Regions from separate parts of the Streptomyces sp. NPDC017520 genome, predicted to be linked through region 1. Evidence: predicted binding sites of a transcription regulator. Region 1 holds the regulator's gene; the other holds the start of a gene.

Evidence for each region. Region 1 encodes HrcA, which represses chaperone genes, less so after heat shock. Its sites were predicted from a motif close to TTNGCACTCNGNNNNNCNGAGTGCNAA; they were not measured.
Region 2: the regulator HrcA is predicted to act here: its motif matches at 8,429-8,455, upstream of groL (chaperonin GroEL).

The regions. Positions count from the first base shown of each region.
Region 1 covers NZ_JBIRKB010000007.1:209,124-224,005, reverse strand. Annotated here, with positions in the region: gene hemW (radical SAM family heme chaperone HemW) at 1-37, shown strand, start outside; gene ACH4KB_RS19090 (ABC transporter substrate-binding protein) at 89-2,959, opposite strand; gene ACH4KB_RS19085 (DUF3097 domain-containing protein) at 3,131-3,949, opposite strand; gene ACH4KB_RS19080 (MBL fold metallo-hydrolase) at 4,109-4,852, opposite strand; gene hrcA (heat-inducible transcriptional repressor HrcA) at 5,017-6,033, shown strand; gene dnaJ (molecular chaperone DnaJ) at 6,034-7,176, shown strand; gene ACH4KB_RS19065 (nitronate monooxygenase) at 7,309-8,382, shown strand; gene ACH4KB_RS19060 (16S rRNA (uracil(1498)-N(3))-methyltransferase) at 8,379-9,125, shown strand; gene ACH4KB_RS19055 (histidine triad nucleotide-binding protein) at 9,196-9,555, shown strand; gene ACH4KB_RS19050 (ribonuclease Z) at 9,570-10,484, shown strand; gene ACH4KB_RS19045 (adenosine deaminase) at 10,574-11,566, shown strand; gene ACH4KB_RS19040 (MFS transporter) at 11,530-12,891, opposite strand; gene ACH4KB_RS19035 (carbohydrate kinase family protein) at 13,301-14,524, shown strand; gene ACH4KB_RS19030 (PhoH family protein) at 14,667-14,882, shown strand, end outside.
Region 2 covers NZ_JBIRKB010000003.1:190,110-204,991, reverse strand. Annotated here, with positions in the region: gene ACH4KB_RS08710 (hypothetical protein) at 1-512, shown strand, start outside; gene ACH4KB_RS08705 (Uma2 family endonuclease) at 569-1,156, shown strand; gene ACH4KB_RS08700 (ABC transporter transmembrane domain-containing protein) at 1,161-3,158, opposite strand; gene ACH4KB_RS08695 (lasso peptide biosynthesis B2 protein) at 3,124-3,582, opposite strand; gene ACH4KB_RS08690 (lasso peptide biosynthesis PqqD family chaperone) at 3,579-3,830, opposite strand; gene ACH4KB_RS08685 (asparagine synthase-related protein) at 3,849-5,729, opposite strand; gene ACH4KB_RS08680 (keywimysin-related RiPP) at 5,782-5,904, opposite strand; gene groL (chaperonin GroEL) at 6,644-8,266, opposite strand; gene ACH4KB_RS08670 (cold-shock protein) at 8,635-8,841, opposite strand; gene ACH4KB_RS08665 (MoaD/ThiS family protein) at 9,284-9,562, opposite strand; gene thrC (threonine synthase) at 9,593-10,906, opposite strand; SAM riboswitch class I at 10,926-11,053, opposite strand; gene ACH4KB_RS08655 (glucosyl-3-phosphoglycerate synthase) at 11,208-12,158, shown strand; gene ACH4KB_RS08650 (trehalose-6-phosphate synthase) at 12,223-13,677, shown strand; gene otsB (trehalose-phosphatase) at 13,723-14,574, opposite strand; gene ACH4KB_RS08640 (FtsX-like permease family protein) at 14,735-14,882, opposite strand, start outside.

The DNA of each region.
Region 1 (14,882 bases):
CCTGGCCGACGCCGTCGTCCGCGACCTCGTCGACTGACCCGGCCGGGGCGCCCACGGCCGGCAGTCCTTGGCCGTCAGCCGGGCCGCCTCACGGCCGGCAGTCCTTGACCGTCAGCGGGGGCGCGACCCCGGCAGGCTTGCCGCAGACCACGGTCCGATCGGCGTCCGGCCTGGGACGGACCACCTTGACGATGTTGAGGCCGTGCACGTTGTCGGAGACCGAGGCCCTCGCCCGGCTGAACGAGATCGTCCCCGTCGGCATGTTGTTGAGGTCCACCGTGTGCAGCGTCGCCCAGGTCTCCGCCGCGCTCCGGCGCTTGTCGCCGCGTGCCGCCGCGTCGTACAGGGCGGCCGTCGCACTGTAGGAGATGACGGTCTGCCCGCTGGCGAACAGGCCGTCCTCGTACGCGGGACGCCCCGACGCCAGCGCGGTGACCTCCCCCTCGGGGTGCAGCGCCCGCAACGTGCGGTACGCGTCCCCGTAGAAACCGAGGTTCTTCCCCCGGTCCAGCGGGGCGAGCGAGCTGTGGTAGAGCGTGACGTTGGCCGCGATCGACGTGCTGTCGTCGAACGTCCCCTTCGTCAGATCGTCCCCGGTGAACACCGTCATCCGCCGGTCCGAGCACCCGGTGGTCACCGACAGACCCCCCATCAGCGTCGGCACGTCCTCGACCCGCCCGGCGAAGTACAGCGCGTCGGGCACCCGCTCGGCCTGGCAGATGGTTCTCAGCGGAGCGTTCAGGCTCGCCGCGCCCGCCAGGTCGTACGTCACGTCCTTGCCCGGCTCGAAGCCCGCGTCCGCCAGCATCTTCCGGCCCGCGTCCCGCTGCTCGGCGGTGTACCGGTCCAGGTCCCCGTTGACATCCTCGCGCGACAGCACGATCGCGTGCGGGTTGTCGAGGCGCTTAGCGATCTGCCGGGCGACCAGCCCCAGCGCATGCGTCTGCTCCTCGTCCGTCGCCGCCAGGCCGAAGTAGTTGGGGAACTCCCGGGGCAGGTCGCTGCTGGAGTTGGTCGTGTTCACCACCGGCAGCCCGGCCTCGCGCAGCAGCCTCACCGCCTTCTCGCTCTCCTGGGTGTTGCGGCCGAGACCGACCACCCCGACCACCGTCGGATCCCGCCGGGCCACCTCGACGATCTTCCGCACGGCGGTGAGCTGCCGCAGCATGCCCTCGCCGCCGTTGGCCGTCAGCACCCGCAGCTTCACCGACCGGGTCTTGTTGACCGCACGCTGCTGGAGGTAGACGCCGGTCAGCTCCTCCAGCCCCTTACGGGTCGCCTCGGGGTCCTTGCTCGTGGCGGTGAGCGGACCGGCGTACACGATGGTCACGTACGCGTCGTCCGGCTCGATGTCGTCGTTCTCGTCCCGGATCGCCTGCTCGATCCGCTCGAAGGTGATGCCCTCCCCTGCCCCGGCCAGATCCAGGTCGTTGCCCCGCGCGAAGCGCACCTCGGGGGCGGTCGCCACCCCCACGCACTCCCGGTCGTCCCCCTTCCCGGCCCAGATCGCGTCCGTGTTGCGGTCGGTCAGCGGCCCGTGGCAGTACGTGTCACGCCAGTGCCCGGCCCACAGGAACGCCCCCAGCAGACTGCCCACGACGAGCACGGCGACGCTCGCCCGCGACATCACCCACCACGCCCACGTCCGTCGCACCCGGTGGGTGACGAGCTGCGCGTGCGCGTGCTCGTGGGTCAGCTTCTCGGTGGACAGCGGCAGCAGCAGCACCCACGCCAGGGTCGCCGCCGCCCCCGGCGACTGGCCCAGACTCAGATCGTCGACCCAGCGCTCGTAGCGGGCCCGCGCCCCGGACGAACCGGTTGGTGCGCCGGGGCCCGGCCGCTCCGGGGGCAGCGGCGGCGTGTGCCGCATGATCTCGGGGGCCTGGAGCGAGGCGAGCAACAGCAGCGGATCCACCTCGCTGCGCCGCGACCGTACGCTGTTGATCGCGTTGATCAGCAGAATGCCGCCGTTGTCCTGGGTCGCCCGGGGCAGGAACACCACCGGCGGGACCGTGCGCTTGCTGCGCCGCCAGTCCAGGGAGTGCGGGCGGTAGTTGTGCCGCAGGTCCTCCAGCAGCGCCTGCACCCGCAGCTCCAGATGGAACTGGCGCGCGTACTCGTCGCCCGCCCCCGCGTCCGCCACCCGCTCCGCGACCGCCGCCGCCCGCGCCCGGATCACCCGCCACGAACCGCTCGGCGACAGCCACGACCAGCCGTCCGACGGATAGCCGGTACTGGACGCGGCCAGGGACGAGGTGGTGGCGAACCACCGGCTGGCCCGGCGCAGCCACAGCAGCGGCGGCGCGGCCCGGCTCGCCAGACCCACCACGGCGAGCCCGATCAGCGCGACGGCCGCCACCAGGGCCGTCAGCAGCCAGTCGATCTCCCCGAGCAACACGCTGAGCAGTGCGATGAAGAGCGCGCCGACGAACGTCTCGGGCCGCACCGACTGCCGCAGCGAGGCCCACCGGGTGCCCCCGCGCGGCCGGCCGGACCGCCAGCGCAGCCGGCTCAGCTGCTCCAGGATCCGTTCCTCGCGCACCTCGGAGGTGTTCCCGGCGGACTGCTCGACCACCGTCGCGGTGGCCTGCTCGATCGCCCCGAGCAGCCGGGAGCGGGGAAACGCGAAGGTCTTGTACTGGGTGTTCTCGCGGGTCTCCCACGGCTTCTCGGAGAGCGTGCGCACCATGTCGAGCGCCGCCTCGTACGGGGTCGCCCCCTCGCCGTCCAGCAGCCGCACCGGCACCCGCCGCAACTCGTTGGCCCGGTGCACCTGATGCACGAGCTGCTCCACCCGCGCGTCGATCTCCGGCCCCGCCCCGGCGTCCGCCGCCTGCACCACCACGAGCGGCATCACCGGCCGGTTGACCCGGTACCGGTCGATCAGCTGCTGTATCAGGTGGAAGACGGCCGAGGCCGCCTCGTTGTCCGCACTGTCCCGCCAGACCTCGCGCGCCATCGGTCCCTGCCCTTCCCCCGTGAGCCCTTCGGCCCGTGAACCGCCTGCCCGTTCCCCCACCTCAATAACCGATGGTGCGTGTGGGACGCAGGCATTCATAGGGATCGGTACGAGATCCTCTTCGACAGTCCCGCAACAGACCGGTATCAGGCCGGAGTCAGGCCCCGGACATCAGTCCGGAAGGGTGACGAAGTCGATCAATTCCTCCACCCGGCCCAGCAGTTGGGGTTCCAGGTCCTTGTAGCTGCGGACCTTGGACAGGATGTGCTGCCAGGCCGCCCCGGTGTTCGGGGGCCACCCCAGCGCCCGGCACACGCCCGTCTTCCAGTCCTGCCCCCTCGGCACCACCGGCCACGCGTCGATCCCCACCGAGGACGGTTTCACCGCCTCCCACACGTCGATGTACGGGTGTCCCACCACCAGCACATGGTCCCCGGTCACGCGCTCGGCGATCCGGGACTCCTTGGAGCCGGGCACCAGATGGTCCACCAGCACCCCCAGCCGGGCGTCCGGCCCCGGCGCGAACTCCGCGACGATCGCCGGAAGGTCGTCCACCCCCTCCAGGTACTCCACGACCACGCCCTCGATGCGCAGGTCGTCACCCCACACCCGCTCCACCAGCTCCGCGTCGTGCCGGCCCTCCACATAGATCCGGCCGGCCCGCGCCACCCGGGCCCTGGCCCCGGGCACCGCCACCGAACCGGAGGCCGTACGGGTGGGACGCGCCGGGCCGCCGGGGCCCGGGCGCACCAGCGTGACGACCCTGCCCTCCAGCAGGAAGCCGCGCGGCTCCATCGGGAACACCCGGTGCTTGCCGAAGCGGTCCTCCAGGGTCACCGTCGGCCCCTGGGCCGTCTTCTCGCAGCGGATCACCGCCCCGCAGAAGCCGGTGGAGACCTCCTCCACGACCAGATCGGGCTCGGCGGGCACCTCGGGCACGGGGGCGGACCGCTTCCACGGCGGGGTCAGGTCCGGCTGGTAGCTGCGCATGGCACGACGATATTCGCCCGAAGCGCCGGCGGACGTCGGAGACCCGGCCATGACCGGCTGGCCACCCCGGTGACCTCTCCGTAACGTTCCGGAGAGCTCCGGTGAGGACCCTGGAGCACATAGGAACGTTCCTATGTGCTCCAGGGTCCTCACCGGGGTTCACCCCTCGTCGGGGTCCACCTCGAAGCGCTCCGCCAGCGACGCCCGCTGCGCCCGCACGAACGCCGCGTCCACCACCGCCCCGTGCCCCGGCACGTAACGAGCGCCCTCGCCGCCCAGCGCCAGCAGCCTCTCCAGCGCGGCCGGCCAGCGCGAGGTGATCGCGTCCCGGCCCGCCTGCGGCTCGCCCGACTCCTCGACCAGGTCGCCGCAGAACACCACCGGAGGCTCACCGCCCGTGCCCGGCACCAGGGCCGCGAGGTCATGGCCGCTGTGCCCGGGGCCCACGTTCGCCAGCAGCACCTGACGGCCGCCGCCCAGGTCGAGCGTCCAGTCGCCGCACACCTCGTGGTGCGGGACCACCAGCGTGTCCACCGACCGGGCCGCCTCGCCCTCCGGCACCCCGTGGCGCACCGCCGAGGCGCACAGGCTCTCCGCCCCGCCGCGCAGCAGCGCCGCCACGCCCACCGCCCCGTACACCTGGGCCCCGGCGAACGCGGCGGTGCCCAGCACATGATCGAAGTGCGGGTGGCTCAGTGCGATATGCGTCACCCTCCGCCCGAGCAGCGCCTCGGCCTGCCGCCGCAGCTCGACCCCCTCGCGCAGCGTGGCGCCGGTGTCGTACAGCAACGCGCCGGCCTCCCCGGAGACCAGCGCGGCCGTGGCGTCCCAGCCTGGGAGGCGCCGCCTGCCGATACCGTTGCCCAACCGCTCCCAGCCGAAGTCTTCCCAAGCGACGTCCATGCCACGACGCTAACGGCAACGACCTGCGCGGTCTCGTGGAGGCGTGGCCGGTCGCCCTTGCCCCCGCCCCACCCCACCCCCGTACACTGACCGCGGGGATTGCTGGCACTCGAACGCACCGAGTGCCAGTCAGACACCGAGAGACACAGCTGGAGGTGTGCGCGATGCTCAGCGAACGCAGACTCGAAGTGCTGCGCGCCATCGTCCAGGACTACGTCGGCACCGAGGAGCCCGTCGGCTCCAAGGCGCTGACCGAGCGGCACCGGCTGGGGGTCTCCCCGGCCACCGTCCGCAACGACATGGCGGTGCTGGAGGACGAGGGCTTCATCGCCCAGCCGCACACGAGCGCGGGACGCATCCCGACCGACAAGGGGTACCGCCTCTTCGTCGACAGGCTCGCGGGCGTCAAGCCGCTGTCCTCGCCCGAGCGCCGGGCCATCCAGAACTTCCTCGACGGCGCGGTCGACCTCGACGACGTGGTCGGCCGGACGGTGCGGCTGCTCGCGCAGCTGACCCGGCAGGTCGCCGTCGTGCAGTACCCCTCGCTGACCCGCTCGACGGTGCGGCACGTGGAACTGCTGGCGCTCGCCCCCGCCCGGCTGATGCTCGTCCTGATCACGGACACGGGCCGGGTCGAACAGCGTATGATCGACTGCCCTGCGCCGTTCGGCGAGGCATCGCTCGCGGATCTGCGGGCCCGGCTCAACAGCCGGGTCGTCGGACGCCGCTTCGCGGATGTCCCGCAGCTGGTGCAGGAGCTGCCGGAATCCTTCGACAGCGAGGACCGGGGGACGGTTTCCACGGTCCTTTCCACCCTCCTCGAAACCCTGGTCGAGGAGACGGAGGAGCGGCTGATGATCGGCGGCACCTCCAACCTCACCCGCTTCGGACACGACTTCCCGGTGATGATCCGGCCGGTGCTGGAAGCACTGGAGGAACAGGTCGTCCTGCTGAAGCTGCTCGGTGAGGCCACGGACTCCGGCATGACCGTACGGATCGGGCACGAGAACGCCCACGAGGGGCTCAACTCCACGTCCGTCGTCGCGGTCGGCTACGGTTCGGGCGACGAGGCAGTCGCCAAACTCGGCGTGGTCGGACCGACCCGCATGGACTACCCCGGAACGATGGGAGCGGTACGCGCAGTGGCACGTTACGTCGGACAGATCCTGGCGGAGTCGTAAGTGGCCACGGACTACTACGCCGTACTCGGCGTGCGCCGCGACGCATCTCAGGACGAGATCAAGAAGGCATTCCGTCGGCTCGCCCGCGAGCTGCACCCGGATGTCAACCCGGACCCGAAGACCCAGGAGCGGTTCAAGGAGATCAACGCCGCTTACGAGGTGCTCTCGGACCCGCAGAAGAAGCAGGTCTACGACCTCGGCGGCGACCCCCTCTCCGCCAGTGGCGGCGGCGGAGGCGGCGCGGGCGGTTTCGGAGCCGGCGGCTTCGGCAACTTCTCCGACATCATGGACGCGTTCTTCGGCAACGCCGCGCAGCGCGGGCCCCGTTCGCGGACCCGGCGGGGCCAGGACGCCATGATCCGGCTGGAGATCGACCTCAACGAGGCCGCCTTCGGCACCACCAAGGACATCCAGGTCGACACGGCCGTCGTCTGCAACACCTGTAGCGGCGAGGGCGCGGCCCCCGGCACCTCCGCCCAGACCTGTGACATGTGTCGCGGCCGCGGCGAGGTCTCGCAGGTCACCCGGTCCTTCCTGGGCCAGGTCATGACCTCGCGTCCCTGCCCGCAGTGCCAGGGGTTCGGCACGGTCGTGCCCACCCCGTGCCCGGAGTGCGCCGGCGACGGCCGCATCCGCTCGCGGCGCACGCTCACGGTCAAGATCCCGGCGGGTGTCGACAACGGCACCCGTATCCAGCTGGCAGGCGAGGGCGAGGTCGGCCCCGGCGGCGGCCCGCCCGGCGATCTGTACGTGGAGATCCACGAGCTGCCGCACGCCGTGTTCCAGCGGCGCGGCGACGATCTGCACTGCACGGTCACCGTCCCCATGACGGCCGCGGCCCTCGGCACCAAGTGTCCGCTGGAGACCCTGGACGGCCTGGAGGACATCGACATCAGGCCCGGCACCCAGTCCGGCCAGTCCGTGCCCCTGCACGGGCGTGGCATCACGCACCTGCGCGGCGGCGGCCGGGGCGACCTGATCGTGCACGTCGAGGTGATGACCCCGTCCAAGCTCGACGCGGAACAGGAGCGGCTGCTGCGGGAGCTGGCCAAGCTGCGCGGCGAGGAGCGGCCGCTCGGCCAGTTTCAGCCAGGTCAGCAAGGACTCTTCTCCCGGCTGAAGGACGCGTTCAACGGCCGCTGAACCGCTTTTCGCCTTTCACCGCACCGCCCGCCGGTCCCGAACCGGCGGGCGGTGCGGCGTACGGCGGCAGAACCGGTCACGGCGTCGCTGGCTGATTCGGCCCCGTTGCACAGGACATGGCACGATGCGGTCATGTCCTCCGAGTTGACCGATCTCTGCCGGTATCCGATCGTGCAGGCCCCGATGGCGGGCGGCGCGTCCGGACCCCAGCTCGCCGGGGCCGTCGTCGAAGCCGGCGGGCTCGGATTCCTGGCCGCCGGGTACAAAACGGCGGACGGGATGTACAACGAGATCAAACAGCTGCGCCGGCTCACCGGCGGACCGTTCGGCGTCAACCTCTTCATGCCGCAGCCCGCGCTCGCCGACCCCAGCGCCGTCGAGGTCTACCGCCACCAGCTCGCCGGTGAGGCCGCCTGGTACGAGACCCCGCTCGGCGACCCGGACAGCAGCGGCGACGACGGCTACGAGGCGAAGGTCGCGATCCTGCTGGAGGACCCCGTTCCGGTGGTCTCCTTCACCTTCGGCTGCCCCACCCGCGACACCCTGGACGCCTTCGCCAGGGCCGGGACGCACACCATCGTCACGGTCACCTCGGCCGAGGAGGCCCGGAGCGCCCAGTGGGCGGGCGCCGACACCGTCTGCGTCCAGGGCGTCGAGGCGGGCGGCCACCAGTCCACCCACCGCGACGACCCGCAGCTCGACCAGACCGGCACCGGGCTGCTCTCCCTCATCACCCAGGTCCGCGAGACCGTGCAGATCCCGATCATCGCCGCCGGCGGCCTGATGCGCGGCGCGCAGCTCGCCGCCGTCCTCGCGGCGGGCGCGGACGCCGCCCAGCTCGGCACCGCCTTCCTGGTCTGCCCCGAGTCCGGGGCGCACCCGCTGCACAAGCAGGCCCTGACCAACCCGCTGTTCGTCCGCACCGAGCTGACCCGTGCCTTCTCCGGGCGGCCCGCCCGCGGCCTGGTCAACCGCTTCGTCCGCGAACACGGCCCCTACGCCCCCGCCGCCTACCCCCAGGTCCACTACGTCACCAGCGGGCTGCGCCAGGCCGCCGCCAAGGCCGGCGACGCCCAGGGCATGGCCCTGTGGGCCGGACAGGGCCACCGGATGGCCCGGGAACTGCCCGTGGGCGAGCTCATCGAGCTGCTCGCCGCCGAACTGGAGGCCGCCCGGTCGGCCCTGAGCATGAGGAGTCCCCGGTGACCGCACCGGTCTTCGTCGTCGAACGGATGCCCACCGGGCCGGAGTTCGTCCTGGACGGCCCCGAAGGACGGCACGCCGTCTCCGTGAAGCGGCTCCAGCCCGGCGAGGACGTCGTCCTCACCGACGGGCTCGGCCACTGGGCGGAGGGCGTCGTCCACGCCGCCGAGGGCAAGGACCGGCTCACGGTCACCGGCCTCGACACCATCCACGAGGAGCCCGCGCCCGCCCCGCGCATCACCGTCGTCCAGGCGCTCCCCAAGGGCGACCGGGGCGAGCTGGCGGTCGAGACGATGACCGAGACCGGCGTCGACGCGATCGTGCCCTGGCAGGCGGCCCGCTGCATCACCCAGTGGAAGGGCGACCGGGGAGCCAAGGCCCTGACGAAGTGGCGCAGCACGGCACGGGAAGCGGGCAAGCAGTCCCGCCGGGTGCGCTTCCCCGAGGTGGCCGAGGCCATGACGACCAAGCAGGTCGCCGCCCTGCTCGCCGCCGCCGACTTCGCCGGGGTCCTCCACGAGGACCGCGACCACGACAGCACCCCCCTCGCCACCGCCGGACTCCCCGCCGCCGGCAGTCTCGTGCTCGTCGTCGGACCGGAAGGCGGCGTCTCCCCGCAGGAGCTGACCGCCTTCGCCGAGGCGGGCGCCCGCCCCTACCGGCTCGGCCGCAGCGTGCTGCGCACCTCCACCGCCGGGACGGCCGCGACCGCGCTGCTCCTGGGGCGTACGGGGCGCTGGGGCTGAAACAGGGCCCGGAGGGCCGGAGATAGCATGCTCCTGTACCGATCACCAGCGAACGAGGAGGCCCGGCGCCATGGCGGGAGAGCCGCAGTCCGACTGCCTGTTCTGCAAGATCGTCTCGGGAGACATCCCGGCGACCATCGTCCGCGAGAGCGAGACCACCGTCGCCTTCCGCGACATCAACCCGCAGGCCCCGACCCACGTCCTGGTCATCCCGAAGGCCCACTACCCGGACGCCGCCTCCCTCGCCGCCGCCGAACCGCTCATCGCCGCGGACGTCCTGCGCGAGGCCGGGGAGGTCGCCGCCGAGGAGAAGGTCGACGGCAGCGGCTACCGGATCATCCTCAACACGGGCTCCGGCGCCGGCCAGACCGTCTTCCACGCCCACGCGCACGTCATGGGAGGCCGCGGCCTCCAGTGGCCCCCCGGATAACGGAGCCCCCGACCATGTCCGTACGCGAGCTGGTGGTGCTCGGCACCGCCAGCCAGGTCCCGACCCGGCACCGCAACCACAACGGCTATCTGCTGCGCTGGGACGGCGAGGGCATCCTCTTCGACCCCGGCGAGGGCACCCAGCGGCAGATGCTGCGGGCCGGGGTCGCCGCGCACGACATCGACCGGATCTGCGTCACCCACTTCCACGGCGACCACTCCCTCGGGCTCGCCGGGGTGATCCAGCGGATCAACCTCGACCAGGTGCCGCACCCGGTGACCGCGCACTACCCGGCGAGTGGGCAGCACTTCTTCGACCGGCTGCGGTACGCCACCGCCTACCGCGAGACCGTCGAGCTGAACCAGGCCCCGGTCGCCGGGACCGGCCGAGTCCTCGCCACCACCCCCGCGTACACCCTGGACAGCGCGAAGCTCTCGCACCCCGTCGAGTCGTACGGCTACCGCCTCACCGAGCCCGACACCCGGCGCATGCTGCCCGCCCTGCTGAAGGAGCGCGGCATCGCCGGACCGGACGTGGGCCGCCTCCAGCGCGACGGCGTCCTCGGCGGCGTCACACTGGAGCAGGTTTCCGAGGAGCGGCGCGGGCAGCGGTTCGCGTTCGTCATGGACACCCGGCTCTGCGACGGGGTGTACGCGCTCGCCGAGGGCTGCGACCTGCTCGTCATCGAGTCGACCTTCCTCGACGAGGACGAGAAGCTGGCCGTCGACCACGGGCACCTGACCGCCGGACAGGCCGCCCGGGTGGCGAAGGAGTCGGGCGTCCGCCACCTCGTGCTCACCCACTTCTCGCAGCGCTACAACGACCCGGAGCTCTTCGAGACCCAGGCCCGTGCCGCCGGATTCGACGGCGAACTCACCGTCGCCCAGGACCTGATCCGCGTCCCGGTCCCCACCCGCCACCACCCCTGATCCGTCCCCGCCCCTGATCTGTCCCCCCCCCTGATCCGTCCCCCCTGATCTGTCCCCCCTGATCCGACCCCCCCTGTTTGCGAGACACCGTGCACCTCCCCAAGGCAGAACTCCACCTCCACATCGAAGGCACCCTCGAACCCGAGCTGGCCTTCGCCCTCGCGGAGCGCAACGGAGTGGCCCTGCCCTACGCCACCGCCGACGAGCTGCGCGCCGCCTACCGGTTCGAGGACCTCCAGTCCTTCCTCGACCTGTACTACGCGCTGATGGCCGTCCTGCGCACCGAGGACGACTTCGCCGAACTCGTCGACGCCTACCTCGCCCGCGCCGCCGCCCAGGGCGTCCGGCACGCCGAGATCTTCTTCGACCCGCAGGCCCACACCGCCCGGGGCGTCCCGATCGGCACCGTCATCGAGGGGATCGGCCGGGCGCTGGAGCGCAGCGAGGAGAAGCACGGCGTCTCCACCCAGCTGATCATGTGCTTCCTGCGCGACCTGTCCGCCGAATCGGCCCTCGGCACCCTGGACGCGGCGAAGCCGTACCTGCACCGGATCAGCGCCATCGGCCTGGACTCCGCCGAGGTCGGCCACCCGCCCGCCAAGTTCCGCGAGGTGTACGAGGCGGCCACCGCCCTCGGCCTGCGCAAGGTGGCCCACGCGGGCGAGGAGGGCCCGCCGGAGTACATCACTCAGGCCCTGGACGTCCTCGGCGTCGAGCGCATCGACCACGGACTGCGCTGCCTGGAGGACCCGGAGCTGGTCGAGCGGCTGGTCGCCGACCGGGTGCCGCTCACGCTCTGCCCGCTGTCGAACGTGCGGCTGCGCACGGTCGACACGCTCGCGGACCACCCCCTGCCCGCGATGCTGGCCGCCGGACTCCACTGCACGGTGAACTCCGACGACCCCGCCTACTTCGGCGGCTACGCCGGGGACAACTTCGACGCCGTCCGCGACGCGCTCGCCCTGGAGCCGGAGCAGCTGCGCACCCTGGCCCGCAACTCCTTCGAGGCGGCCTTCCTCGACCACGACGAGGAGCGCCGTGCGCGCTACCTGTCCGAGGTCGAGGCGTACGCGTTCGACTGACCGGAACCGCCGTCCGGACCGGCCGTCCGGATCGCGCTGCGCACCAGCCGCCTGCGCCGCAGGGCGGGCACCCGCAGCTCCGTGACGGCCTGCTCGGGTGAGCCGAGCTTCGGCACCGCGCCGGACAGGCTTCCGGTGGTGGCGGCGAGCAGGGCGGCCGGGGCGCCACCGCGACGACGCACCGAACCGGGCACCAGCGGACGGCCGCCGGTGTGCAGCGCCACGGCGGTCACCGGGGCGGCGACCAGCAGGGTGGCAGCCCCCAGGATCAGCCCCATCGTCGGATAGCCGGCCTCCGCGGAGAGCACGCTGCCCAGCAGCGGGCCGCAGGCCACCCCCACGGAGGAGGCGGAGCCCGCCAGCACCGCCCAGCGGCCGCGCACGTCCAGGGAGGCGGCAAGACCGATGAGGTAGGAGAGGACCACCGGGTAGAAGGTGTTCCACACGATCTCCCCGGTCGCGAACGCTGCGAGATCCCGGGCCGATGAGCTGACCACGATGCTCGCCGCGATGACCAGGGTCCCCAGCCCGATCGGCACCGCCCGGCCGAGCCGCGCGCCGAGCAGCCCCGCGCCCGTCACCCCGAGCAGCCCCGCGCCGAGCGCGGCGGCGAACACCGCGCCGACGGTGACCTCGGACAGCCCCACCTGGACCGCGCCGATGCGGCTGCTCACACCCCAGAGCGCGTTCTGCGCCATCGACCAGACGAGCATGCCGCCCGCCAGGACGAGCCCGGAGCGGCGGTGCGGGAGCCGGCCGGTGACCGGGGAGGCCGATCCCTCCGCCGCCGTCGCCCCGCCGAGCCGGGCGGTCGCGGGCCAGACGACCAGGGCGACCAGGGCGATCGCGGCGAACGGAAGCCGGTGGCCGCCGCCCAGGTGGGGGATGGTCAGGTAGAGGACGCCCGCGGTGGCGGACACGGTGAGCAGCCCGAGCGAGGATGTCCGGTGCGGGTCGCGCCGGGCGGCGATCCCGGCGGCGGCGACCGCCGTCGCCGTGCCGGAGCCGAAGCCGCCGACGACCACGCCGAGCACCACCAGCGGCACGGACGCGGCGAGCGCGGCACCCCCGTAGCCGATGGCGGCCAGCACCAGTCCGAGGCGGGCGGGGGTGCGTGCCCCGTACCGCTCGACCCGGCCCGCCAGGGAGAAGCCGGCGCCGGCCGAGCTGAGGAGCAGGGCGCTGCCGACCAGGCCGGCCTGGGCGGGGCTCAGCCCCAGGTGGGCGCTGAGCCGCCCGACGATGGTGGGGAGCAGGTAGGAGGCGAGGTAACCGGCGGTGAACACGGCCACCAGGGGCCACGCGGCACCAGGGCGCGAGGACATGGGCGTTCCTGAAGACATGCCTGAGCAGGCAGGGGGGAGGGGGAGGGTGGAGCGGGGCACGGCGGAGCGAGCGGCGCAGGCGAGGGCAGGCGACGGCACGCGGGTACGACAGGGTTTACAGCGGAATGCTGAGATATGCGGCTCACGTCGGGGAACGTCCCCGAAGGTGCTCGCGGGGCAATTTGTATCAAGCGCTTCCGGCCCCCCGGAAGTCGCCCCGCTGTGATCTGGGCCACTTATGTGTTTATGCAGGCGCACTCCGGGTATTAGCTCATGTTTATGCAGGTCAGGCGTGCTGCGAACATATGGGCGTGGACCCTGCGTTCGCCCGGGTGTATCGGGCAGACTGGGCGCATCTCACACGGTCCGGATCCGGCCGAGATCCGCCGCACGACACCGGGAGCGCACGGTGAGCACAGACACTCCGGGCATCGATCCGCTGCGGGCGCTGCGCGTCCCCCGGGACCCCGCCTGCGACGTCTTCCTGACGGGCCCGGTCTTCCTCGACATCATCTTCACCGGCCTGGACAGCGCCCCCGTGCGCGGCACCGAGTCATGGGCGCGGGGGATGGGCTCCAGCCCCGGCGGCGTCGCCAACATGGCCACCGCCCTCGCCCGCCTCGGTCTGCACACCTCCCTCGCCGCCGCCTTCGGCGACGACCACTACGGGGAGTACTGCTGGGACGCCCTCGAACAGGGCGAGGGGATCGACCTGTCGATGTCGCACACCGTCCCCGGCTGGCACTCCCCGGTCACCGTCTCCATGGCGTACGAGGGGGAGCGCACGATGGTCTCGCACGGCCACGAGGCACCCGCTCCGACCGGAACGTCCACCGGAGCTCTCGCGTCCACCGGAGCCTCCGCGTCCACCGGGACCGCCGCCCCCACCGGAGCCGCCGCCCCCACCGGAGCCTCCGCCTCCACCGGAGCCGGCGCCCCTGTCGGAGCACCCGCCCCCACCCCGGCCTTCCCGTACTGCCCGCCGCGTGCCCGTGCCGCCATCGCCTCGCTCGCCCCGGGCCGGCGCGAGCCCTGGGTGGCCACCGCCGCCCGCAACGGCGCGCTGATCTTCGCCGACGTCGGCTGGGACGAGACCGGCCGCTGGGACCTGGACGCCCTGCCCGACCTGGCGCACTGCGAGGCGTTCCTGCCCAACGCCGAGGAGGCGATGCGCTACACCCGCACCGACTGCCCGCGCGCCGCCGCCCACGCGCTCGCCGAACGGGTGCCGCTCGCCGTGGTCACCCTGGGCGCCGAGGGCGCGTACGCGGTGGACGGCCGCACCGGGGTCGGCGCGGCCGTGCCCGCCATCGAGGTGGAGGCGCTCGACCCCACCGGCGCAGGGGACGTCTTCGTCGCCGGCTTCGTCACCGGCACCCTCGCCGGCTGGCCGCTCGCCGACCGGCTCGCCTTCGCCGGGCTCACCGCCGCCCTCTCGGTCCAGGAGTTCGGCGGCTCGCTCTCCGCCCCCGGCTGGGCCGAGGTCGCCGCCTGGTGGCAGCTGATCCGCACCTGCGCGAGCCAGGAGCCCGCCGCCCTGGAGCGCTACGCGTTCCTGGACGACCTCCTGCCCGGCACGGCCCGCGCCTGGCCGCTGCGGCGCGCGGTGCCCACGATCGGCTTCCGTCAGTGACCGGCCTCCGGCCCGAGTCGCACACATGGGCGGTAAAAGCACTCCGCGTTGTCACCGCCAGGTCGTAGGCTTGGTTGTCCAGAGGTTGTCGAGCAGCGAGAACCCTGCAACGGGAGGTATGCGCAGGCCCGAGGGCCGGCCCATGACTCAGACACCCACACAGCCGCAGGCGCGTGCCCAGATCAGGATCCCGGCCGCACACCCCATGGTGATGCTCCTGGGATCGGGTGACTCGCTGTTGCGCGTGATCGAAGAGGCTTTCCCGGCGGCCGACATCCATGTCCGGGGCAATGAGATCAGTGCCACGGGCGAGGCCGCCGACGTCGCTCTCATCCAACGCCTGTTCGACGAGATGATG
Region 2 (14,882 bases), on a different contig from region 1:
ACTGGTGGAACGCCTTCACCCGGGGTGACGCCCCGCCGGACGAGCCCCGGCGGCCCACCCGTTCGCGGGCGTTCATCCTGCTGGCGGCGCTCGGCCGGACCGCCCCCGCGCTGACGCTGTCCGCAGCCGACTGCGTACACCTGGAACCGCAGGTCAGCGAGTGGTTCGCGCGGGGCGCCACGGAGGCCGAGCTGCTGCACGCCCTCACCGGCGGGCTGCCGTCGCCCGTCCACTGCGCCGCCCGCCTCGTCGAACGGCGGCTGCGCGACAAGCTGCCGCCCGAACGGGTCCTGCCCCACCCCCGTACGGTCCTGCGCACCCTGGAGTGCGGCGAGTGCGGGGCCCCCGGCGCGCCCGAAGCGCTGCTCGGCGGCCTCTGCCGGCCGTGCCGGGGACCGTCCCCGCAACCGCCGGTCGGCCCGCCGGGGGCCGTGCAGCCGACCGGCGTACGGGACCGGATGAACGCCGTCAGGGCGGGCCTGATCCCCCGGTCCGAAAGGACATACCGATGACCGTGCAGCTCACCCCCAGACCGGACAGGGCACGATGGAGGGGAGGAGGCGACGCCATGACCCCCAGCACCGCCGATCACGCACCACACGCCCAGATGTCCGTCGAGGAGTTCGAGCAGCTCGCCCGCACATCCCCCGAAACCGTGACGCTTGAGCTCATCAACGGAAAGCTGGAGGTCAAGCCCGTGCCGGACGGGGATCACGACGAGATCATCATGTGGGTCGCGATGCAGTGCATGCGGCTCCAGCCGGATCTGCGGTTGTACCGCGAACGCGGGCTGCGGATCGGCGGATACCGGAACGGCCGCGCCCGCCCGGACGGCACTCTGGCCCGCGCGGGCCGCTTCGCGGGTGACGGCGAGTGGTCGAACCCCGACCGCATCCTCATGACCGTCGAAGTGACGTCGCACGACCACGACACCGACAGCCGTGATCGCACGGAGAAGCGTGACGGGTACGCCGCAGCGGGCATCCCGGTCTATCTCCTGGTCGACCGCGACCACGACACCCTCGTCGTCCACAGCGAGCCCGACAAGGGCCGCTACCGGCAGCAACACTCGTACGACTACGGCGACGCCGTCCCCCTCCCCGGCCCCGTCGATATCACCCTGGACACCGAGGAGCTCAAGGACTACGCCCGCTGAAGCCTCACCGCACCTCGGCCGCGAGCTGGGTGGTCGCCAGTTCGCGGTACAGGTCGTCCCCGGCGATCAGCTCCTCGTGCGTGCCCGACGTGCGGACCCGGCCGTCCTCCAGGACCACGATGCGGTCCGCGTGCCGGACGGTGGAGAGTCGGTGGGCGATGACCAGCACCGTGGTGTGCTCCGCCAGTTCGAGGATCACGTCGCGCAGCGCCTGCTCGTTGACCGCGTCCAGCTGCGAGGTCACCTCGTCGAGCAGCAGCAGGCGGGGGCGGCGCAGCAGGGCCCGGGCGATGGCTATCCGCTGGCGTTCGCCGCCGGAGAGGGTGACGCCCCGGTGGCCCACCGCCGTGTCCAGTCCCTCCGGCAGCCGGTCGACCAGGCTGTCCAGGCGGGTGCGGGCCACCGCCTCCCTCACCGCCTTCTCCTCGGCGTCCGGGGCGGCGAAGAGGAGGTTCTCCCGCAGCGTCCCGGCCAGGACCGGCGCGTCCTGTTCCACATACGCCAGCGAGCCGCGCAGCTCGGCCAGCGGCCAGTCGCGGATGTCCCGTCCGGCGACCGTGATCGTGCCGCCGTCGTGGTCGTAGAAGCGTTCCAGCAGGCTGAACACCGTGGACTTGCCCGCCCCGGACGGGCCCACCAGCGCGACCAGACCGCCGGTCGGAACGTCGAACGTCACCCCCTTGTGCGCGGGCGCGCGCTCGTCCCCGTAACCGAACGTCACGTCCTGGAACGTGACGCCGAGCGGGGTCGCGGGGATCTCCTGCCGTACGGCTCCGGGATCGGCGGCCGGTTCGCCGGGCAGCGACTCGACCTCGTCGATCCTGCGCACCGCCGCGAGCCCGCTCTGCAAGCCCGTCCAGCCCTCGACCAGACCGCCGATCGGGCCCATCAGGTAGAAGAGGTAGAGCAGGAACGCGATCAGCGACGAGATCTCCAGCGAGCCGGACGCGACCCGTGCGCCGCCCACGCCCAGCACCGCCAGGAACGCCAGCTGGATCGACATCGCCATGGTGACGTCGGAGACCGACGACCACCGCGCCACCGAGACGCCCCGGTCGTGCGCGTGCCGGGCGGCCTCCGCGACGGCCGCCGTCTCCCGCTCCTCCGCCCCGCTCGCCTTGACCGTGCGGAACGCCTGGAGCACCCGGTCCAGTGCCGCGCCCATCGCGCCCACGGACTCCTGGGCGCGGAGCTGGGCCCGCTGAATGCGCGGCATCAGCAGCGAGGTCACGGCGCCGATGCCGACGATCACCACCAGCGTCACGCCGAGCAGCGTCAGGTCCATGTACGCCATGAAGCCGATCGTCCCCAGCAGCATCAGCACGCTGTTGAACGACTCGACCAGGCCGCTGGAGAGAACCGTCCGCAGGAGGGTCGTGTCGCTGGTCACCCGCGACTGGAGGTCGCCCGGGGTCAGCCGGTCCACCGCCGGAACCTTCAACCGCATGATCCGGCCCACGAGTTGATCGCGTGCGCGGAGGACGACGCCTTCTCCCGTACGGGACATGAGATAGCGCCCGTACGCGGAGAGGCAGGCTCCCACCAGCACGAGCGCGGTCAGCGCGACGAGCGGTCCCGCGGGCGAGCGGTCCGCGGCGAACGCGTCGACCGCGTGCTTCGCCATCAGCGGCATGGCGAGGCCCGCCCCGGAACCGGCGAGCGAGAGAAGACCCGCGCGGACGAGGACGCCCCGGTGCGGACGGACCCGGGAGAGGAGAAGCCGGAGAGGGGACGGGCCCGCACCCGGCTCGCCCTTGGCGGACCTCTCGACGGGCCCCTCAGGCCGGCCGCTCCCGTCCGTCGTCCCCTCGGGCACGCGGCCCTCGTCCCCGCCCGTCAGCCCCTCGGGCCCGTGGCCCTCATCCGCGTCCGTCGTCCCCTCGGGCACGCGGCCCTCGTCCCCGCCCGTCAGCCCCTCGGGCCCGTGGCCCTCATCCGCGTCCGTCAACCCCTCGGGCCCGTGGCCCTCATCCGCGTCCTTCGTCCCCGCTACCGTGCCCACCCGGGCCCCCTCCGTCTGCCGTCACCACCATCAAGGGACGCAGATCCGCCGGTTCCGCCTGCTCGCCGACCGTACGGCCCCCCGCCTGCACCCAAGCATGCGGGGAGAACGGCGGAGCCGCCCGCACCCCCGCGCACCAGTCGGGCCAGACACCGGACATCCGGCAGGCCAGGGCGACGGCGACCGAGCGGGGCAGGCAGCCGTAACGGCCCGCGCAGCGGCGGCTGGTGGTGACGACCGCCTCCAGCACCTCCAGCGTCTCCGCGTACGAGGCCGGGCGGGCACCCCGGGCGCACCCGGCCAGCACCCGGCGCAGCCGCCCCGGCTTGAGGCGGGCCAGGACGAACGCGGCGGCGATGGCCGTGCGCAGCCGTAACCCGCCCGCCCCCGCGCCCCGGCGCGGCATCGTCATCTCGGTGGTCATGGGTGCAGGATCCTCGCCTCGACGAGCCTGCTGGTCAGCTCCGCCACATCCGACTCCGCCTCGGCCCGCTCGACGTCGAAGTCGGCGAGAATCCGCTCCACGGCGATCTCGGGGGTGTGTCCCGAGGCGAGGGTGTCGACGACGATGACCCCGGTGTCGTTCAACTGCCAGTAGCTGCCGTCCTTCTCGTCGAGGAGGACGCCGCCGTACTCGGTGGTCGTGACGGCGATGCCTTTTCTGAGCTTCATCGGATGCCTCGCTGGTGGTCAGATGGGGGACGTCGTACGTGTCCGAGGGGCCGGCCAGGCGTCCTCGGCCGTGCGGAGCCAGGTCTCCCCGGCCACGGTGGAGCTGATGGAGTGCTCGACCAGGACCGGCGAGAAGGGTTCGGCGGCGAGCCGGAGCAGCCGGCGGGAGTCGACCAGACCGCGCTCCGCCAGCCGGGAGCCGGTCCACAGCGCGGCCAGTTCCGGGCCGTGTTCGCGCAGGCCCTGGTATTCGTCGGAGGACATGTGGTCCTTCGTGGTCCGGGCCAGGAGCGTGTCCGGGACCACGCCGCGCATCGCCTCGACGAGCAGCGGTTTGTAGCGCCAGGGGCTGATCCGCTCCGGCAGGCGGACGGCGAGGGTCGCCTCCAGGACGCGGTCGTCGTAGAAGGGCGCGGCGACCGGCAGTCCGATCGTCATGCCGATGTCCTCCATCGCCTGGAAGTGCCGGGCCCCCATCCGTACGGCGTCGATGTCGACGTGCCGTCCGCGCCAGGGGTCGATCGGCTCGGCGTGCTCGGCGGCGGCCCGGAACTCCTCGGTGATCAGGGTGTTCGCGTGGTCGGTGAACCAGGGCCGCAGCGACTGCCGTACGCCCCAGGAGAGCAGCGGGGTCCGGGCGACCGGCTGAGGTTCGGCGGTGACCGCCCCGGCGAGCCAACGGGGGAACGTGGAGCGGTTCAACAGGCCCCGCACCGTGGGCAGGAGCGGCCAGCCGAGCTGGTGGCGCAGGCCGCCGAGGTGGCTCCAGGCGGTGAACGGGTTGCCGTGGAAGAGGTCCTGGTAGGCGTGGGGCAGCCCGAGGAAGAGTTCGTCGCCGCCGTAGCCGGTGAGGTGGTAGCGCGAGCCGGTGGCGTGGGCGCGGCCGAGCAGGAGGTGCGCGCGGGCCCGGCCGGGGGCGACGGGGAGCGGTTCGTCGTTCAACTCGTCGGCACAGGACGCGAGATCGGCGTAGAAGTAGGGGGTGTCGTCGGCGGGGATGATCTGGTGGTCCAGGGCGGTGGACGCGGTGCTCGTGCTCCCCCCGGCCGCCTCCACGGCCCTCCGCGCCCAGGTCTCGTCCTCGCTGTAGCGGTCCCGGGCGGCCACGGTGAGGAGGGACAGCTCGGCGGGCCCGGTCGCCCGGGCGGCGAACGTGAGCGCGGTGGAGTCCAGGCCGCCGGACAGCTCGCAGCTGATCCGGTCCAGGCCGCCGACATGGGCCCGTACGGAGGCGGCGACGGCGTCACCGAGTCTTCGGGCCCCCTCGGCCAGGGAGAGTTCGGCGGGCGGCGGTTCCCACCAGCGGTGCTCCGTGGGGCCCGGGACAGCGGTCGTGCCCGGCGTCGCGGCGGGCAGGGCCAGGCCGTACCCGGCGCCGGTCTCGTACACGCCCCGCCATACGACGCGGCGGCTCAGCGGGTGCGGCAGGAAGTCGAGCATGCGCAGGGCCAGCGCGCCGTCGTCGAGGGGCGCGTCGATCAGGCGGGCGAGGACGGCGGGACGGTCGGAGGTGATGGTTCCGGCCTCCGGGTGCCGGGCGTGGTAGATCCGGCGCAGCCCGGTGGCGGTGCCCCGGATCCAGGTCTCGCCGGAGAGCCGGGCGATCACGTGGTGGAGTCCGGGCAGCCGGGCGAGGCGGCGTTCCAGGCCGGCCCGGTCGCGGGCGCCCTCCAGAAGACCGGCGAGCACGGCCTCGGGGACCCGGTCCGGGCCGATGAGGACGAGGGCGTCGTCGCCCCGGCGGAGATGGCTCACCTCGCGGACCAGCAGGCGGGCGATGACCCAGGGCCGGCCCGAAGCGTGGGCGACGACCGGCGTCCCGGGGAGTTGCCCGGCCACCGCCGCTCCCGCCGCACTGTCCGGCAGGACGACGAAGTAGTCACGCGGGTGGCCGGGCATGTTCACCTTCCGGAAGTTCTCATACAGCGCACACAGGGGGCCGGGGGCCGGATCAGCTGATGCGACGGACCCAGTACTCCTTGTACGAGCCGTAGAAGTAACCGGCGGTCTTCTTCGAGAAGTCACCCTGCTTGAACAGCGACGGCTTCACGTAAGCCTTCTTCCGCAGCTTCATGACACCTTCCCTTCTGTGCGGTTGACGTCCGATATGCCCAAGTGGCTTCTGCATAACGGAAGTTGTTTATGCGACGGGTGTTCACCACGTGAACACCAGGGCCATCATGTCCCGCAGTCCCACCGGTACGCATGATTCCGACTTACCGTCCGAAGTTGGCTGGATAGCGCGAGTGGCGAGGACCGGAGCGTGCCGCTCCGGACCGTCTCCACCGGGGCCGGGAACGTCGGCGAAGCGCCATGTGCAGTCGCACACCACCGGGGCGCGGACGCGGGGTGGACTGGACCACTGACCGGCTGCGGTCGCCGGGCCGGGCGGTGAGCTGCCACGGGAGGGAGCGGCCCGCCGGGGCAGTGGGGAACCAGCCGGGACGGGCCGCCGGACGGCTCCGCGTCCGTCCTGCTCCGGGGGGCGCGGGCCGCCACCGTGATCGGCCCCACCGCGCTGACACGTACTGCCTCATCGGGAAGGGCGCGGCAAGTGGCCATTCGGCCACGCGCCCGCGCACCGGGCTGCCCGCATCGGCCCGCGTCGGCCCGGAGGAGGCCCGGAGGAGGCCCGCGTAGGCCCGGAGGAGGCCCGCGTAGGCCCGGAGGAGGCCCGCGTAGGCCGGGCGTCGGCCCGTCGGGGAACGCCACAGGGGCGGCACCTTCACGAAGGAGATACCGCCCCTGTGGGACGTACGGCGAACTTCGATCAGCCGGAGGGCTCCCGGGCGGGCCCGGGACTCCGCGGCGGATCAGAAGTCCATGTCACCGCCCGGCATGCCGCCCGGGGCGGCCGCGCCGGCCTTCTCGGGCTTGTCGGCGATGACGGCCTCGGTGGTGAGGAAGAGCGCGGCGATGGACGCGGCGTTCTGCAGAGCGGAGCGCGTGACCTTCGCCGGGTCGAGAATGCCCTCGGCGATCATGTCGACGTACTCGCCGGTCGCGGCGTTGAGGCCGTGACCGATCGGCAGGTTGCGGACCTTCTCCACGACGACGCCGCCCTCAAGACCACCGTTGACGGCGATCTGCTTGAGCGGGGCCTCCAGCGCGAGCTTCACGGCGTTGGCGCCGGTCGCCTCGTCGCCCGTGAGGTCGAGCTTCTCGAAGACGGCCGAGGCCTGGAGCAGAGCCACGCCACCACCGGCGACGATGCCCTCCTCGACGGCGGCCTTGGCGTTGCGCACCGCGTCCTCGATGCGGTGCTTGCGCTCCTTGAGCTCCACCTCGGTGGCGGCGCCGGCCTTGATGACGGCCACGCCGCCGGCCAGCTTCGCCAGACGCTCCTGGAGCTTCTCGCGGTCGTAGTCCGAGTCGGAGTTCTCGATCTCGGCACGGATCTGGTTGACGCGACCCTGAACCTGGTCGCTGTCACCGGCGCCGTCGACGATCGTGGTCTCGTCCTTGGTGATGACGACCTTGCGGGCACGGCCGAGCAGGTCCAGGCCGGCGTTCTCCAGCTTGAGACCGACCTCCTCGGAGATCACGGTGCCACCGGTGAGGATGGCGATGTCCGCGAGCATGGCCTTGCGGCGGTCGCCGAAGCCCGGAGCCTTGACGGCGACGGACTTGAACGTGCCCTTGATCTTGTTGACGACCAGGGTGGAGAGCGCCTCGCCCTCGACGTCCTCGGCGATGATCAGCAGGGGCTTGCCCGACTGCATGACCTTCTCCAGCAGCGGGATCAGGTCCTTGACGCTGGCGATCTTCGAGTTGACGATCAGGATGTACGGGTCGTCGAGCGACGCCTCCATACGCTCCATGTCGGTCGCGAAGTACGCCGAGATGTAGCCCTTGTCGAAGCGCATACCCTCGGTGAGCTCAAGCTCCAGACCGAAGGTCTGGGACTCCTCGACGGTGATGACGCCTTCCTTGCCGACCTTGTCCATCGCCTCGGCGATCTTGGCGCCGATCTCGGTGTCGGCGGCGGAGATGGAGGCGGTCGAAGCGATCTGCTCCTTGGTCTCCACGTCCTTGGCCTGCTCCAGCAGAGCGGCGGAGACGGCCTCGACGGCCTTCTCGATGCCCCGCTTGAGGGCCATCGGGTTGGCGCCTGCGGCGACGTTGCGCAGACCCTCGCGGACGAGAGCCTGAGCCAGAACGGTGGCGGTGGTCGTACCGTCGCCGGCGACGTCGTCCGTCTTCTTGGCGACCTCCTTGACCAGCTCCGCACCGATCTTCTCGTACGGGTCCTCGAGCTCGATCTCCTTGGCGATGGAAACACCATCGTTGGTGATCGTGGGCGCGCCCCACTTCTTCTCGAGGACGACGTTACGGCCCTTGGGGCCGAGGGTGACCTTGACGGCGTCGGCGAGCTGGTTCATCCCGCGCTCGAGACCGCGCCGTGCCTCCTCGTCGAACGCGATGATCTTGGCCATGTGAAGTGGTCCTCCCGGACAGGGGTGGATTCTCCGGACCGAGAGGCGCCCGCGACGGACGGCCTGCCTGCGTGGTGGTTCCTTGCCCCACCACGCCTGCGGGCCTCACCGGCCCGGTCCAAGTTTCTGTCACTCTCACCTGGAGAGTGCTAACGCCAATGATTAGCACTCGACCCCTGCGAGTGCAAGCGTCCCCCGTCGGATGTGGACAACGGCGCGCCTCGGACGAGGACGGCGGTACGCCTCGGACGCGGGCGGCAGTACGCCTCCCGGCAGGGCCCGGGGCGGACGCACGGAGGGCCCGGTCCCCTGATCCGGGGGCCGGGCCCTGCGTGCGTGAGTAGTGTCGTCGGACGACCGCGCCGAGCTCAGCCGACGGCGAGCTTGACCATGTCGGCCTGGGGCCCCTTCTGGCCCTGCGAGATCTCGAATTCAACTCGCTGACCCTCTTCGAGGGTGCGGTACCCGTCCATCTGGATCGCGCTGTAGTGGACGAAAACATCCGCACCACCGTCGACCGCGATGAAGCCGTACCCCTTCTCCGCGTTGAACCACTTGACGGTGCCCTGAGCCATGCCTAACTCCCCTATTACTGGCCCTTGCACGGGACCGCACTTCGCGGCCCCGGGTCGGAACTCACCCCCCGACAGGAGAGGGTGCGCGGCGCCGCAGCGCATCGACCGCGGCCGAATGTATCCGTCCAACTGCCCTCTGCAACAGGTCAATCGGACGAGAATTCTGGGCGCGGCGGAACACGCGAACATGCGGGTTTGCTGAGATTTACGGGCAAGTCGGGCCAGGCAAAGGGCACTTATGCCGCAAGAGGTTCACGTACTTTGGCTGCTTCTTATCGGGGCCGGGCGCATTCTCATATGCGGGCGGCACGGGCAGCGGACGGGGCTTCCCCAACTGTACCGTGCTCAACCATACAGAATTGCCCCCTCCGCTTCTCTCGCGGAGGGGGCAACTGTGGTCACACAGAGGTGCGATGGGCCGCCGTGGAGCGGCCCGGGCGGTTCAGCAGCCGCCGGCGACGGCGGGGATGATCGAGACGCCCGCGCCGTCCGGCGTGGCGGCGTCCAGGCCGCCCTCGAAGCGCACGTCGTCGTCGTTGACGTACACGTTCACGAAGCGGCGCAGCTTGCCCTGGTCGTCCAGGACGCGGGCCGCGATGCCCGGGTGCTCCTTCTCCAGGGACTCGATGACCTCGGAGAGCTTGGCGCCCTCCGCCGGGACCTCGGCCTGGCCGCCCGTGTACGTACGGAGGATGGTGGGGATGCGGACCTTGACGCTCATGGTGGGGTGCCTTCCTGAAGTCTCGGGTGATCAGTTGGCGGCGAGGCCCGCGGCGCGGAACGCGTCCAGGCTCGGCTTGATGGTCGCCGTGGCCTGCGAGGTCGCGGAGACCGCGTCCAGCGTCTTGAGCCCGTCGCCGGTGTTCAGGACGACGGTGGTGAGCGCCGGGTCGATCACGCCCGCCTCGATCAGCTTCTTCGTCACGCCGAGCGTCACGCCGCCCGCCGTCTCGCCGAAGATGCCCTCGGTGCGCGCCAGCAGCTTGATCGCGTCGACGACCTGCTCGTCGGTCACGTCCTCCACCGCGCCGCCGGTGCGGCGGGCGATGTCCAGGACGTACGGGCCGTCCGCCGGGTTGCCGATGGCCAGCGACTTGGCGATGGTGTTCGGCTTCTGGGGCCGTACGACGTCGTGACCGGCCTTGAAGGCGGCGGAGACCGGGGAGCAGCCCTCGGCCTGGGCGCCGAAGATCTTGTACGGCCGGTCCTCGACGAGGCCGAGCTTGATCAGCTCCTGGAACCCCTTGTCGATCTTGGTGAGCTGGGAGCCGGACGCGATCGGGATGACGATCTGGTCGGGCAGCCGCCAGCCGAGCTGCTCGCAGATCTCGTACGCCAGCGTCTTGGAGCCCTCGCCGTAGTACGGGCGCAGGTTGACGTTGACGAAGCCCCAGCCCTCGCCGAGCGGGTCGCCGATGAGCTCGGAGCAGAAGCGGTTGACGTCGTCGTAGTTGCCCTCGATGCCGACCAGCTCACCGCCGTACACCGCGGCCATGACGACCTTGCCCTGCTCCAGGTCGTGCGGGATGAACACGCAGGAGCGGAGTCCGGCCCGGGCGGCGGCGGCGCCGACGGCTCCGGCCAGGTTGCCCGTGGAGGAGCAGGAGAGGGTGGTGAAGCCGAAGGCGCGGGCGGCCTCGACGGCGATGGCGACGACGCGGTCCTTGAAGGAGTGCGTCGGGTTGCCGGAGTCGTCCTTCACGTACAGGCCGCCGGTGACGCCCAGTTCACGGGCGAGGTTGTCGGCCTTGACGAGCTTGGTGAAGCCGGGGTTGATGTTGGGCTTCTCCGCGACGTCGGCGGGCACCGGCAGCAGCGGGGCGTAGCGCCAGATGTTGTCCGGGCCGGCCTCGATGCGCTGGCGCAGCTCCTCCGGGGATCCGGTGGGCAGGTCGTAGGCCACTTCCAGCGGCCCGAAACAGGACGCACAGGCGAAAAGGGGGCCGAGCTCGAAACGCTCGCCGCACTCGCGGCAGGAAAGCGCCGCGGCGGGGCCGAGATCGACGGCCGGGGCGGAAGAAGCGGTGCTACCGGCGGTGCTACCTGCAACGGTCTGAACAGCCATGATGGCGGAGGTCCCTTTCTCCTCATCTTCCCTGCGACGCGTTTCGCCGCAAGACGGAATTGGCACCTTCCCCACCGTGACCTCGCGGTCGGCAGGAGGGTTGCCGGGACTTCAACGGGCCGTTCCCTCAGTCCCTCTGGATGAGCTCTTATGGCGCTGGATCTTCGATCCAGGCGTTTGTGCGCGCTCCGACCCCGACATGCGACGGCCATACGCGTTGTTCAAGACTGTAACCGAAGCATCGGACCGTTGAGATAGTCGTCCGAACCGCGAGATGGATCACACACAGGGAGTGCCGACCGTGCTCGAAGAGGTGGAACGCTGGCTCACCAGGCGGTCCTGGTCGTCCGGCGACCGCCCGCTGAACCGGCTCACCGACGCCCGGGACGCCGATCCGCACCGCACGTCGGTGAGCGTGGTGCTGCCCGCGCTGAACGAGGAGGCCACGGTCGGCGCGATCGTGGCGACGATCCGCCGGGAGCTGATGGAGAAGGTCCGGCTCGTCGACGAACTCGTGGTGATCGACTCCGGCTCCACCGACGCCACCGCCGCCGTGGCCCGGGCGGCGGGCGCCCGGGTGGTCCACCGGGACGCGATCCTGCCCCGCGTCCCGGCCCTGCCCGGCAAGGGCGAGGTGCTGTGGCGGTCACTCCTGGTGACCAGCGGTGAGATCGTCTGCTTCGTCGACGCCGACCTCAGGGACTTCTCCGCGGACTTCGTCTCGGGCACGGTCGGACCGCTGCTCACCGACCCGTCCGTGCAGTTCGTCAAGGCGATGTACGACCGCCCGCTCGGCGACAGCGCAGGTCAGGGGGGGCGGGTCACCGAGCTGGTGGCACGCCCATTGCTCAATCTGCACTGGCCCCAGCTGGCCGGGTTCGTACAGCCGCTGGGCGGCGAGTACGCGGTGCGGCGGTCCCTGCTGGAGCGGCTGCCGTTCCCGGTCGGTTACGGAGTGGAGCTGGGCCTGCTGGTCGACGCGCTGCACACGGTGGGCCTGGACGCGCTGGGCCAGGTCGACGTCGGCGTACGCAGACACCGCCACCAGGACGGGCAGGCGCTGGGCCGGATGGCGGCGGCGATCTACCGCACGGCGCAGCTGCGGCTCTCCCGGGGCCATCTGGTGCGGCCCTCGCTGACCCAGTTCGAGCGCGGCGAGGACGGCTTCGTACCCCGCACCCATGCGGTGGACACGGAGGAACGGCCGCCGATGCGGGAGATCGCGGAGTACGCGGAGCGCCACGCGGCGTGAGGCGGTGGGCGGCACGAAGCCCGGAGGCGTTTGGGGGCTTCCCGAACGGGCTAGGTTCCGCTACATGGTCTCCGAGCACGCCGAACACGAAACCGAACCCGGATCCGGACCCGAAACCGAAACCGAGCCCGGACCCGGATCCGCGGCCGCTTCCACCGCCCAGGTCCTCGTCGCGTCCAACCGCGGCCCCGTCTCGTACGCGCTCGCCGAGGACGGGACGCTCGACGCCAAGCGCGGCGGCGGAGGTCTCGTCTCCGGGCTCAGCGCCGTCGACGACAAGCTGTGGGTCTGCGCGGCCCTCGGCGACGGGGACCGCGAGGCGGTGCGGCGCGGGGTCGGCGAGGCGGGCGTGCGGATGCTCGACATCGACGCCGAGGTACACGCGGACGCGTACAACGGCATCGCCAACTCGGTGCTGTGGTTCGTCCACCACCTGCTCTACCAGACGCCCGTGGAGCCGGTCTTCGACGCGGAGTTCCGCCGCCAATGGGCTTCCTACGAGACGTACAACCGGGCCTTCGCCGAGGCGCTCGCCGAGGAGGCCGGCCCCGGGGCGTCGGTCCTCGTGCAGGACTACCACCTGGCCCTGGTCCCCGGCATGCTCCGTGAGCTGCGCCCGGACCTCACGATCGGCCACTTCTCGCACACCCCGTGGGCGCCCGTCGACTACTACCGGCTGCTGCCCGACGACATCGCGGAGCAGTTGCTGCGCGGCATCCTCGGCGCGGACCGGGCCGCGTTCCTGACCCGCCGCTGGGCGGACGCGTTCATCGGCTGCTGCACGGAGATCCTCGGCGGGACGGGCCGGACGAGGATCGGGGTGCACGGCCTGGGGGCCGACGCGGACTTCCTGCGCCGGCGCTCGCGCGAGGCCGACGTGGACGAGCGGATGGCGGCGCTGCGGGAGCAGGTGGGCGAGGGCCGGAAGACCATCGTCCGGGTGGACCGCACCGAGCTGTCCAAGAACATCGTGCGCGGCCTGCACGCGTACCGGGCCCTGCTGGACGCCCACCCCGAGTGGCGCGAGCGCGTCGTGCACATCGCCTTCGCCTACCCCTCCCGGCAGGACCTCGCCGTCTACCGGGACTACACGGCGGCGGTGCAGGCCCTGGCAACGGAGATCAACGGGGCGTACGGCAGCGATAGTTGGACCCCGGTCGTGCTCCACGTCAAGGACGACTTCGCACGCTCGCTGGCCGCGTACCGGCTGGCCGACGTGGCTCTGGTCAACCCGATCCGCGACGGAATGAACCTGGTCGCCAAGGAGGTCCCCGTCGTCTCCGACCACGGCTGCGCGCTGGTGCTGTCGCGCGAGGCGGGGGCGTACGAGGAGCTGGGCGAGGACGCGATCGTGGTGAACCCGTACGACGTGGTCGGCACGGCCGAGGCCCTGCACGAGGCGCTGACGATGAGCGCCGACGAGCGGTCCGGCCGCACGAAGCGACTGGCCGAGGCGGCGACCGCACTGCCGCCCCAGCAGTGGTTCCTGGACCAGCTGGAGGCGCTGCGGCAGGGGTGAGGCGCCGGTCTCCCGACTCGGGTCCCGCCGGTCTCCCGACTCGGTTCAGAGCCGCTCGGCCAGAGCCGCCAGGAACGCGACCACGCCGGCCGGGCCCGGCACCGACAGGTCCGCGCGCTCGGCCAGCTCGGGCACCTCGGTGCTGCCGCTGCACACCAGGAGGCCCGGGATGCCGTCAGGGCCCTCGGTCCGCAGCTTCTCCACCGCCGAGAACGCGGCGAGGTCCCCGAGGTCGTCGCCCGCGTAGATCACGGACTCGGCGTCCAGCTCCGCGACGAACGTGGCGAGCGCGACGCCCTTGTCCATGCCGGGTGGCCGCAACTCCAGCACCAGGCGGCCCGGTTCGACGATCAACCCGTGCTTGGCGGCCAGCTCGCCGAGGGGCCCGCGCAGCGTCTCGAATGCCGCCTGCGGGTCCTCGGCACGCCGGGTGTGGACGGCGACGGCCCGCCCCTTCTCCTCGATCCAGGTGCCGTGCCAGGAGTCGAACGCATGCAGTACGCCGGGGAGTTCGGCTCGCACCGCGGCCACGCCCGGATGCGGGGCGGGGGCGTTCACGGTGCCGGTCACGGCGTCCCAGCGTTCTGCGCCGTAATGACCGAGCACGACGAGGTGCTCCAGCCCGGGGACGCCCGCGAAGCCTCCGTAGCGCACCGCGACGCCCGCCGGGCGGCCGGTGATCACGGCGACGGCGGCCACCTTCGGCGCGAGCGCGGCGAGCGCGGCCACCGTGCCGGGGTGGGCGCGGGCCTGCTCGGGGTCCGGGACGATGTCGGCGAGCGTGCCGTCGAAGTCGAGTGCGACGACCGCGCGGTCGGGCCGGGCGAGAACGGCGTCGAGCCCCTCGCGGCCGGCCGGGGTGGTCGGGTTCGGCAGATGTGCGGAGTGGCTGCCCATGGGGCGAGCCTATGCCCTGGACGGGTTGATCACGAGTGTTGTCAATGCGTCGACGGCTGCTCGCGGGTGCTGCGGAACGATCCGGCGACGGCCCCGCGGGCGCTGCGGAACGATCCGGCAGCGGCTCCCCGCGGGTTTGGTGAGCAGCCGCCGACGAGGACTACTCCCGGGCACCCGCGAGTTCGACCGCCCGGGTCCGCAGGGCGAGCGAGGCGGGCAGGACGGCGGAGACGGCGGCCAGGGACGCGGCGGCCGCGACGACGAGGCCGAGCGTTCCCCATGGCACCACGACGGCGGACGTGACGCCC